2 regions of the Nonomuraea sp. NPDC048881 genome follow, and region 1 is predicted to be linked to the other one. Evidence: predicted binding sites of a transcription regulator. Region 1 holds the regulator's gene; the other holds the start of a gene.
What was found. The regulator HrcA, encoded in region 1, represses chaperone genes, less so after heat shock. The targets are predictions, from matches to a motif close to TTGGCACTCTCNNNNNGAGAGTGCCAA.

Region 1 (5,089 bases):
TGTCCACGCCGCCCAGGCGCGACAGTCACAGCGCCGAGCCGCCGCCCGCGGTGGTCGTGCCGCCGAGCCACAGCGAGACCCACCGGCCCTCGGAGACGGCCAGATCGACCAGGCAGCCCACGCCGTCGCCGACGCCGTCCTCGACGCCCTGCCCGAGCGGTGAGCCCGCCGGCGACCAGGAGTGCCCCGAGATCACGCCGACCCCCACGCCGACCCCGCCGGAGACGACCGAATCGCCGACGTCGTGCCCCTCCGACGAGTGCCCGCCGGACGACGTGCCCACCGGCCCGAGCGACCTGAGCAGCCCGCTGGTGGACGTGCCGCACACGACACCCTGAGCTGGAATCACCAGCGCCCGGTACGCGCGAGCAGCACGGCCGCCGCCGCCACCCCCGCCGTGGAGGTGCGCAGCACGGTGGGCCCGAGCAGCACGGGCACCGCCTTGGCCGCGGCGAACCTGCGCAGCTCCTCCTCCGAGACCCCGCCCTCCGGCCCCACGACGACGACGATGTCGCCGCCGGGCGGCAGCGCCACCTTCGACAGCGGCTCGGCGGCCTCCTCGTGCAGCACTAGCCCCAGCGCCGCGTCGGCCAGCAGCCCCTCGACCTGGGCGGTGGAGGCGAGCTCGGCCACCTGCGGCAGGTGGAACCGGCGCGCCTGCTTGCCGGCCTCGCGGGCCGTGGCACGCCAGCGGCCCACCGCCTTGGCGATCTTGTCGCCCTTCCACTGCGTGATGCTGCGCGAGGCGGCCCAGGGGACGATCACGTCGACCCCCACCTCGGTCATCATCTCGACGGCCAGCTCGCCCCTGTCACCCTTGGGCAGCCCCTGGACGACCACCAGCCGCCGCGCGGGCGGCTCGACGGTGTAGCGGGCGAGCACGTCGAGCGCGAGTGCGTCCTTGAACACCTCGCGCACCACGCACTCGGCGACGTCGCCCGCGCCGTTGGTCAGGTCGACCCGCTCGCCGGCGCGCAGGCGCCGCACGGAGGCCGCGTGCCGCCCCTCAGGGCCGTCGAGCGTGAGCTCGGCGCCGTTGAGGTCCTCGGCGAGGAACACGGGGACGGTCACGGGTGATCGTCACCTGCCGTTGAAGGCGTCACGCAGGCGGGAGAAAAAACCCTGCTGCCCCGGGGCGAACTTTCCCGGCGGCCGCTCCTCGCCGCGCAGCCTGGACAGCTCGCGCAGCAGGTCCTCCTGCGTCTGGTCGAGCCGCATCGGGGTCTCGACGTTGACATGGATGAGCAGGTCGCCCCTGCCGGACTCGTTGAGCCGCTGCACGCCGCGCCCGTACATGGTGATGACCTGGCCGGACTGGGTGCCGGGGCGCACGTCGATCTCCTCGGAGCCGTCGAGCGTCTCGACGGCGAGGATGGTGCCGAGCGCGGCGGCCGTCATCGGGATCTGGACCGTGCAGTGGAGGTCGTCGCCGCGCCGCTCGAAGATCTCGTGCGCGCGTTCGACGATCTCCAGGAACAGGTCTCCGGGCGGGCCGCCGCCGGGGCCGACCTCGCCCTCGCCGGCGAGCTGGATGTGGGTGCCGTCCTCGACGCCCGCGGGGATGCGGACCTTGATCGTACGGCGGGTGCGCACCCGGCCGTCGCCCGAGCACTCCTGGCAGGGGTGGCGGATGATGCTGCCGAAGCCGCCGCACTGGGGGCACGGCCGCGAGGTCATGACCTGGCCCAGGAACGAACGGGTGACCTGGGAGATCTCGCCGCGCCCGTTGCACATGTCACAGGTGTCGGGGTGGGTGCCGGGGGCCGCGCCGGCGCCGTGGCACACCTCGCACAGCACGGCGGTGTCCACGACCAGCTCGCGGGTGGTGCCGAACGCCGTCTCGCGCAGGTCGAGCTCGACCCGGATGGTGGCGTTGCGGCCCCTCCTGGCGCGCGAGCGCGGCCCGCGGGTGCCGCCCGCGGTGCCGAAGAAGGCGTCCATGATGTCGCTGAAGGGGAAGCCCGCGCCGAAGCCGCCGGCGCCCGCGCCCGCACCCGCGCCGCCGCCGAAGGGGTCGCCGCCCAGGTCGTACATCTGGCGCTTGTTCGGATCGGACAGCACCTCGTAGGCCTGCGTGATCTCCTTGAACCGCTCCTGGGTCTCAGGATCGGGGTTCACGTCGGGGTGCAGCTCGCGGGCGAGGCGGCGGTAGGCCTTCTTGATCTCGTCCTGACTGGCGTCACGGCGCACCCCGAGGGTGGCGTAGTAGTCGCTGTTTGCCACTTATCGACCTCTTAAGATGCAGCCAGGATCTGGCTGACGTAGCGTGCCACCGCGCGTACGGCGCCCATCGTCACGGGGTAGTCCATCCTGGTGGGACCCAGCACGCCGAGCCGGGCCAGTTGGTTGTCGCCAGAACCGTATCCGGTTGCGACGATGGACGTGCCGCGAAGGTAGGGGTTTTCCGAGCCGATGCGCACGGTGAGCGCGGACGGGGTGTCTGTGGATGTCTCGCCGAGCAACCGCATGAGCACGACCTGCTCCTCCAGCGCCTCCAGCACGTCGCGCAGGCCGGTGGCGAAGTCGGCGCCCGCGAGATTGGCCGCGCCGGCGAACACGATCTTCTCGTCATGGCGTTCGACGAGGGTTTCGAGCAGCACCGACAGGATCGTGGCCACGGCGGGCCGGTCCTCGGCGGGCAGCCGCTCGGGCAGGTCGGCGACCAGCTCGGGGACGTTGCTCAGCCCGCAGCCGTCGAGGCAGGAGTTGAGCACCGCGCGCAGATGGGCGATGCGGTCGTCCTCCACCACCTCGGGCAGCTCGATCACGCGCTGCTCGACGCGCCCGGTATTGGTGATCAGCACGAGCATGACCCGCCGCTCGTTGAGCGGGACCAGCTCGACGTGCCTGACCGTGGAACGGGTCAGCGTCGGGTACTGCACGACCGCGACCTGCCTGGTGAGCTGCGCGAGCAGCCGCACGGTGCGGAAGACCACGTCGTCGAGGTCGACCGCGCCGGCGAGGAAGGTCTCGATCGCCCGCCGCTCGGCCCCCGACAGGGGCTTGACCTGCGAGAGCCGGTCGACGAACAGGCGGTAGCCCTTGTCCGTCGGCACGCGGCCCGCGCTGGTGTGCGGCTGGGTGATGTACCCGTCCTCCTCCAGAGCGGCCATGTCGTTCCTGACCGTTGCCGGGGAGACCTTGAGGTTGTGGCGCTCCGCCAGCGCCTTGGAGCCCACCGGTTCGTTGGTGGACACGTAGTCTTCGACAATGGCGCGGAGCACCGCCAGCTTCCGTTCGTCGAGCACGTGCTCACCTCCTGCCTCTGCCTAACAGGGAAACGACAGGTCTAGCACTCCGTGTTCCCGAGTGCCAAGTGTACGGCTCTCGCCCACAAGGTGCGATAACACCAGGTCCCATCCTGTTGCTAGCGACTTACAAGCGACAGGCCTCACACTTGCCGCATGACCGACAATTCCCAGCCCCCGCAGTACGGACCGCCCCAGGGGCAGGGTCCCTACTACGGTCAGCCGAACCAGTACGCCCAGCCCCCGTACCAGCCCCAGCAGCACGGCCAGCCGCCCTACCAGCAGCAACAGCCGCCCGCCCAGTACGGCCCCCCACCCCAGTACGGCCAGCAGAACCAGTACGGCCAGCAGAACCAGTACGCCCACCCCGACCAGTACGGCCCCCACAACCAGTACGGCGGCCAGCCGCAGTTCCCGGCCAGGATCGACGGCAAGGCGATCAAGCCCCGCCTGTGGTGGATCGCCGTCGTGTGGGCCGTGGCCGTCGTGCTCGGCGTCGTGGGCGTGGTCGTGTTCGCCGGCGGCGTGCTGAGCAGCGTCTCGGACATGGCCCCGACGAGCACGTTCGCGTCGGGCGAAAGCGTGAAGGTCGCGATCGACCCCGCCAAGCGCCCGGCCGTCTACATCGCCACCGACACGCGGGTCAACTACCAGTGCGAGATCTCCGGCGGCCCGGCCCAGGCCAGGCTGGTCAAGGTCTCCGGCACCCAGACGCTCAGCGCCGGCGGCACCACCTGGCAGGAGATCCTCGCCGTCAACGCCCCCGCCAAGGGCGACTACCAGCTGACCTGCGCCACGCAGGAGGAGTCGTCAGCCCGCTTCGGCGTGGGCCGTGACGTGCTCTCCGCGGCGGGCGGCCTGTTCGGCGGGGTGGCGGCGCTGTTCCTGTTCCCCGGCGCCGGTCTGCTCATCGGCATCATCGGCACCGTCGTCGTCCTCGTACGGCGCAGCGGCGCGCGTAAGCGCCTTGCGGTCAGCGGGTGATTTGCTACGGTCCCCGTGTGTACGAGGGCGATGTGCTGGCGGGCAATTGGCGGCGGCCGGGCAAGGGCAAGATCCCGAAGGTGCCCGCCGAACTCGACCTGGTCGTGGAGGACGCCGACAGCGGCTTCTGCGGCGCCGTGGTGGCCTGCGACAAGGAGGCCGTCACCCTGGAGGACCGGTTCGGCAAACGCCGCCTGTTCCCGCTGGCGCCGGCCGCGTTCCTGCTGGAGGGCAGGCCCGTGACGCTGGTGCGCCCGGCGGCCGCGGCCCCGGCGGGGCCCAGGCGCAGCGCGTCCGGGTCCATCGCCGTGGAGGGGCTGCGGGCCCGGGTCGCCAAGGAGAGCCGGATCTACGTCGAGGGCGTGCACGACGCCGCGCTCGTGGAGAAGATCTGGGGCCACGACCTGCGGGTCGAGGGTGTCGTGGTCGAGTACCTGGAGGGCGTCGACGACCTGCCCGCCATCGTGGCCGAGTTCGCCCCCGAGCCGGGCCGCAGGCTGGGCGTGCTGGTCGACCATCTGGTGCCGGGGTCGAAGGAGAGCCGGATCGCGGCCCGGATCACCTCGCCGCACGTGCTCGTCGTGGGTCATCCGTACATCGACATCTGGCAGGCGGTCAAACCGTCCGTGCTGCGCATCCCGAGCTGGCCCGACGTGCCGCGCGGGGTGCCGTGGAAGGAGGGCGTGCTCGCCGCACTGGGCTGGCGCATGGAGCCCGCGGACGCCTGGCGGCGCATTCTGGGCGCCGTCTCGTCCTACGCCGACCTGGAGCCGGAGCTGCTCGGCCGGGTCGAGGAACTGATCGACTTCGTTACGGAGGCATCATGAGCCAGGCCCCGCCACCCCCCGACGACTCCA
Region 2 (5,089 bases), on a different contig from region 1:
GTTTCGCTGTCGAACCCAGAAATACAAGTAAATGCTCGTATTTGTCAACGAGGTGGCCCATGCCTGAACGCACGGTCCGCAGGCAGGCGCGCGGCCTGAAGCGGATGGCCGAGATCCTCGACGCCGCGGAGTCGGTGATCGCCGAGATCGGCTACCCGGACATGACGACGAACCAGGTCGCCGCGCGGGCGGGGCTCTCCCCCGGGTCGCTGTACCAGTTCTTCCGGAACAAGGAGGAGATCCTGGACGGCCTGGTGTCCCGCTACACCGACGACCGGGACGAGTTCTGGGCGGCCCGGCTGGCGGCGATCACCCCGGACGTCCCGCTGGAGGCACTGGTGGGGCAGCTCGTGGACGAGAGCGTGGCGTTCAAGGCCGACTCACCGGCGTACTGGTCGCTGCTGTACGGGTCGGCCACCGGCGACCGGCTCGCGGCGGCCTCCCAGCGCATGCACGCCTCGCTGGCGGAGCGGATCGCGGCGCTGCTGCGACGGCGTTCGCCCGAGCTGCCGCAGGAGCGGGCGCTGCTCAACGCGACGATGGCGCTGGCCATGGTGAAGGCGGTGCTGCCCATGCTGGGGCCGGCGACGCCCGAGCGCGGCGCGGAGCTCGTGGCCGAGCTCAAGCTCATGCTGGTCCGCTACCTGACCTGAGCCCCGCGGTCAGGGGCGGAAGGCGCCGCGGACCTCGAAGGTGTGGCCCTCGGTGCGGCCGCGCCTGGCCGAGAAGTAGAGCCGGTCGCCTCTCGGCGAGAACGCCAGCCCCGTGAGCTCGGCCCCCTCGTGCCCGGTGAGCCGCAGGAACGGCGTGACGGCCCGGTCGGGCGCGATGACGTCGATCTCCGTCGTCTCCCTGGCCACGTAGAGGTCGCCCGAGGGGGCGGCGGTGATCGCGCGCACGCCCTCGCACAGCCGGTCGAGCGTGGAGGTGTGGGCGTCGTAGGCCCACAGGCCGGTGTCGCCCTTGGTGGTGAAGTAGCAGACGCCGCCCGCGTAGTGGCAGCCGTCGCCGCCGTCGAAGTGGCGGGCGTCCTCGACCTGGTGGCGGGCCGCGGTGAGCAGCGCGGCCGGGGACGGCACCGGCCGCCACCCGCCCGACGCGCACAGCACCTCCAGCGTGCCCTCCGTCAGGTCGCCCCAGTCGCCGGGACGGAAGCGGTAGAAGCAGCCGTCGTGCTCGTCCTCGGTCATGTAGACGACGCGCCGCTCGGGGTCGCAGGCGGCGGCCTCGTGCCGGAAGCGGCCCATGGCCAGGCGGGGGCGGGCGGCGCGGGCGCCGTAGGGGTCGCACTCGAAGACGCGGCCGCGGTCGCCGAGCTCGCACGACAGCCAGGTGTGCCACGGCGTGGCGCCGCCCGCGCAGTTGAGGTCGGTGCCGGACAGGATGCGGTAGGCGTCGGCGACCGTGCCGTCGGCGTGGAAGCGCAGCGCGGAGGCGCCGCCGAGCAGGGGCAGCTCGGAGTTGGAGACGTAGATCCAGCCTGCGCCGTCGGGGAAGCAGGCGCCGCCGTCGGGCGCGGCGTGCCAGGTGAGCCCGGCCACCTTGTCGCCCGACCGGGCCACCACCCGGCCGGTGAAGCCCGGCGGGAGCGCGAGCCCGTCGGCGGACGCCGGCGTGAGCGGCCCGTACGGGCTGATGCCGCCCTGCAAGAGCGGGCCCGTGCGGAGGAGAGTCTTGTGGGACATCGTGGGGCCTCCCTCTAGGTGCCACGCTAGTCGACCGCACCGACATGAATGGCAAGGACTCGTGACATCAAACTCTGCGCAAACCCCGCGCTCCGTCGTGGCGTGAGATCGCCGTCGGCCCCTGGACGATGCGTGACAGTCCGTACCCACCGGACGGAAGATCGCCCACCTTGGGGGCGGACACGCGAAAGCCCGGGCACTGTGGGCGTGCCCGGGCTTTTCGGATGGTGCGGCCGGCGGCCGCGCGCGGTCAGCGCTGGGCCTGGAACATCCAGTGCTGCTTGTCGATGTCCTGCGTCACGGCGATGAGCAGGTCCTGGCTGACCGGGTCGGCCTCGTCGGTGGCGCGGATGCGCTCGTACATGCGCTTGCTGATGCCGTCGAGGATGTCGGTGATCGTCGCCACCACCTTGCCGTCCTCCAGCCAGCCGCGCTCGGGCTGCTGGAGCCGGGTGGACTTGGCGACGGTCGCCGAGCGCCCGTCGGGGTTCACGCCGAGGGCGACCGCCCGCTCGGCGATGGTGTCCATGTGGGCACGGGCCAGGTCGGTCAGCTCGTCGAGCTGGAGGTGAATCGGGCGGAAATGGGCGCCGACAAGGTTCCAGTGCGCCTGCTTGGCGATCAGCGACAGATCGATCAGATCGACCAGGGCGTCCTGCAGGGCTTCGGCGACAGTGTTCTTGGCTTCACCCGAGAGCGGACCGGTGATCGTAGCCATGTCGTATTTCCTCCCCTTCAGTGATGCTTATGCCTATTTAGAACGCCAGCCAGGGCTGGATTCTTCCGATCTTTCCATCGTTGACAGTGTAATAGTGACAGTGTCATTGTGGAGGTATGAGCGACACCTGGACCATCGGCGAGCTGGCCGAGCACGCGGCGCGGGCGCTGCGCGCGGGCGCCCAGCCGGTCAACGGCCGGGTCCGCGACGTGCCCGGGGAACGCCTGATCAGGTGGTACACCACCATCGGCCTCGTGGACCCGCCCCTGACCCGGCGCGGCAGGATCGCCCGCTACGGCCGGCGGCACCTGCTGCAACTGGTGGCGGTCAAGCGCATGCAGGCGGCGGGGCACTCGATCGCCGAGATCCAGACGGCGCTGGCCGGCGCGACGAACGCCACGCTGGCGGCGGCCGCCGGGCTCGCCGACGTGCCGTCCGTGGGCGACGGGCGGGCGGTCCCCGGTTCTCCGCCGGACAGCCCGCGCTCGGCGGGGCCCGCGTCCGTCATCGCCACGACGACGAACGTGACGTCCGGCGGCGAGGCGAACGGGGCCTTCGACGGCCAGGCGCGTGCGGCGGGACGCCCGCCGGGCGGGCGGGCCGCGGGCGGCGGCGAGCCGGGGCGTGAGAGGTTCTGGGCCGAGCGGCCGGCCCGCCGCGCCCCCACCGGGAGCGAACGCCCCGCCGACGCCGGAGCGGGGCATGCCGGGGGCGAGCCGGCCGCGGGGGTCGTGCTCGCGGACGGGGTGCGCATTGTGTGGGACGGGGGGCGGCCTCCGTCCGAGGACGACGTTCAGGCGGTGCTGGCGGCGGCTGGGCCGCTGCTCGCGGTGCTCGTAGAGAGGAGACTGCTGTGAAGATCACTTCGCTGGAGCCCGCACGGTGCCTGCCGGTGCCGGAGGCCGGGTTCGGCGCGCTGCTGACCGAGCGCGGCAACCTGCCGCTGGACAGCGTGGACGTGCACGCCGACATCGCCGGGCTCGTCGCCGGGGTGGAGGTCGAGCAGGGGTTCCGCAACCCGTTCGACGTCACGCTGGAGGCGACCTACGTCTTCCCGCTGCCCGACCGGGCGGCCGTGACGGCCTTCAGGATGGAGGCCGACGACCGGGTCGTGGAGGGCGTGCTGAAGGAGCGCGGCCAGGCCAGGGCCGACTACGACCAGGCGCTGCGCGAGGGCAGGCGGGCGGCCATCGCCGAGGAGGACCGGCCCGACGTCTTCACCATCAGGGTGGGCAACATCCTGCCCGGCGAACGCGTCTCGATCAGGCTGACCATGAGCCAGCCCCTCCCCTACGAGGACGGCGCGGCGACCTTCCGGTTCCCGCTCGTCGTGGCCCCGCGGTACGTCCCGGGCACCCCGCTCGACGGCGACCCGGCGGGCTCCGGCGTGGCGCCGGACACCGACGCCGTCCCCGACGCGTCGAGGATCACGCCGCCGGTGCTGCTGCCCGGCTTCCCCAGCCCCGTGCGCCTCTCGCTCACCGCCCGCGTCGACGCCGCCGGGCTGGACCTGCGGGAGGTGGCCTCCAGCCTGCACGTGGTCGAGGAGGACGGCCACACCGTGCGCCTGCGTCCGGGCGAGCGCCTCGACCGTGACTTCATCCTGCGGCTGTCGTTCGAGGCGTCCACGTCCCTGCAGTTCGACGGGCGGGGGACGTTCGCGCTCACCGTCGTCCCGCCCGCCCTCCAGGCCGCCCGCGCGCCGCGGGACGTGGTGCTGGTGCTCGACCGTTCGGGCAGCATGGGCGGCTGGAAGATGGTCGCGGCGCGGCGGGCGGCGGCGCGCATCGTCGACACGCTGACCGCGCACGACCGCTTCGACGTGCTGACGTTCGACTCGGTGGTCGAGGCGGCGTTCGAGGGGCTGGTGGAGGCGTCCGACCGCAACCGGTACCGCGCGGTCGAGCACCTGGCGCGGGTCGACGCGCGCGGCGGCACCGAGCTGCTCGAACCGCTGCGCCGCGCCATCGCCCTCCTCGGCGCGCCCGGCGACAGGGAGCGGGTGGTGGTGCTGGTCACCGACGGCCAGGTGGGCAACGAGGACCAGATTCTGGAGCAGACCGGCGGCGCGCTGTCGGCGATGCGGGTGCACACGGTCGGCATCGACCGGGCGGTGAACGCCGGCTTCCTCGGCCGGCTCGCCGGGCTGGGCGCCGGCCGGTGCGAGCTGGTCGAGTCCGAGGACCGGCTCGACGCGGCGATGGAGCAGATCCACCGCAGGATCGGCGCGCCGCTGGTGACGGACCTGTCCCTGAAGGGGCTGGAGACCGAGCCCGGCACCGTGACCCACCTCGGCTCGATCTTCCCCGGGGTCCCGCTCCGGGTGTACGGACGGTGCCGCGAGGGCGCCGAGGCCGTCACCGTGCGCGGCACGTCGGCCGAGGGGCCGTGGGAGGAGCGGGTCACGGGGGTGACCACCGACAGTTCCGCCCTCCGCGCCGTCTGGGCCCGCGCCCACCTGCGCGAGCTGGAGGACCGGTACGCCATGGGCGAGCACGGCCTGGAGTCGCGGATCGTCGAGGTCTCGCTGGAGAACGGCGTTCTGTGCAGGTTCACGGCGTACGTGGCGATCGACACGAGGCAGGTCGCGGAGGGCGCGCCCGAGCACCGGGTGATCCAGCCGGTCGAGCCGCCCAGCGGGTGGGAGCTGCCGCCGAACCCGTCCATGGGCGGGGGGTTCGTGGCG

Region 2: the regulator HrcA is predicted to act here: its motif matches at 2,484-2,510, upstream of AB0C33_RS31165 (DNA starvation/stationary phase protection protein).

Annotation. Positions count from the first base shown of each region.
Region 1 is NZ_JBEZGC010000007.1:136,231-141,319, reverse strand. It holds gene AB0C33_RS25560 (hypothetical protein) at 1-338, shown strand, start outside; gene AB0C33_RS25555 (16S rRNA (uracil(1498)-N(3))-methyltransferase) at 346-1,071, opposite strand; gene dnaJ (molecular chaperone DnaJ) at 1,081-2,223, opposite strand; gene hrcA (heat-inducible transcriptional repressor HrcA) at 2,235-3,248, opposite strand; gene AB0C33_RS25540 (hypothetical protein) at 3,405-4,232, shown strand; gene AB0C33_RS25535 (DUF3097 domain-containing protein) at 4,250-5,059, shown strand; gene AB0C33_RS25530 (DUF4870 domain-containing protein) at 5,056-5,089, shown strand, end outside.
Region 2 is NZ_JBEZGC010000009.1:333,827-338,915, forward strand. It holds gene AB0C33_RS31155 (TetR/AcrR family transcriptional regulator) at 60-653, shown strand; gene AB0C33_RS31160 (alkaline phosphatase PhoX) at 663-1,685, opposite strand; gene AB0C33_RS31165 (DNA starvation/stationary phase protection protein) at 1,936-2,403, opposite strand; gene AB0C33_RS31170 (helix-turn-helix domain-containing protein) at 2,520-3,260, shown strand; gene AB0C33_RS31175 (VIT domain-containing protein) at 3,257-5,089, shown strand, end outside.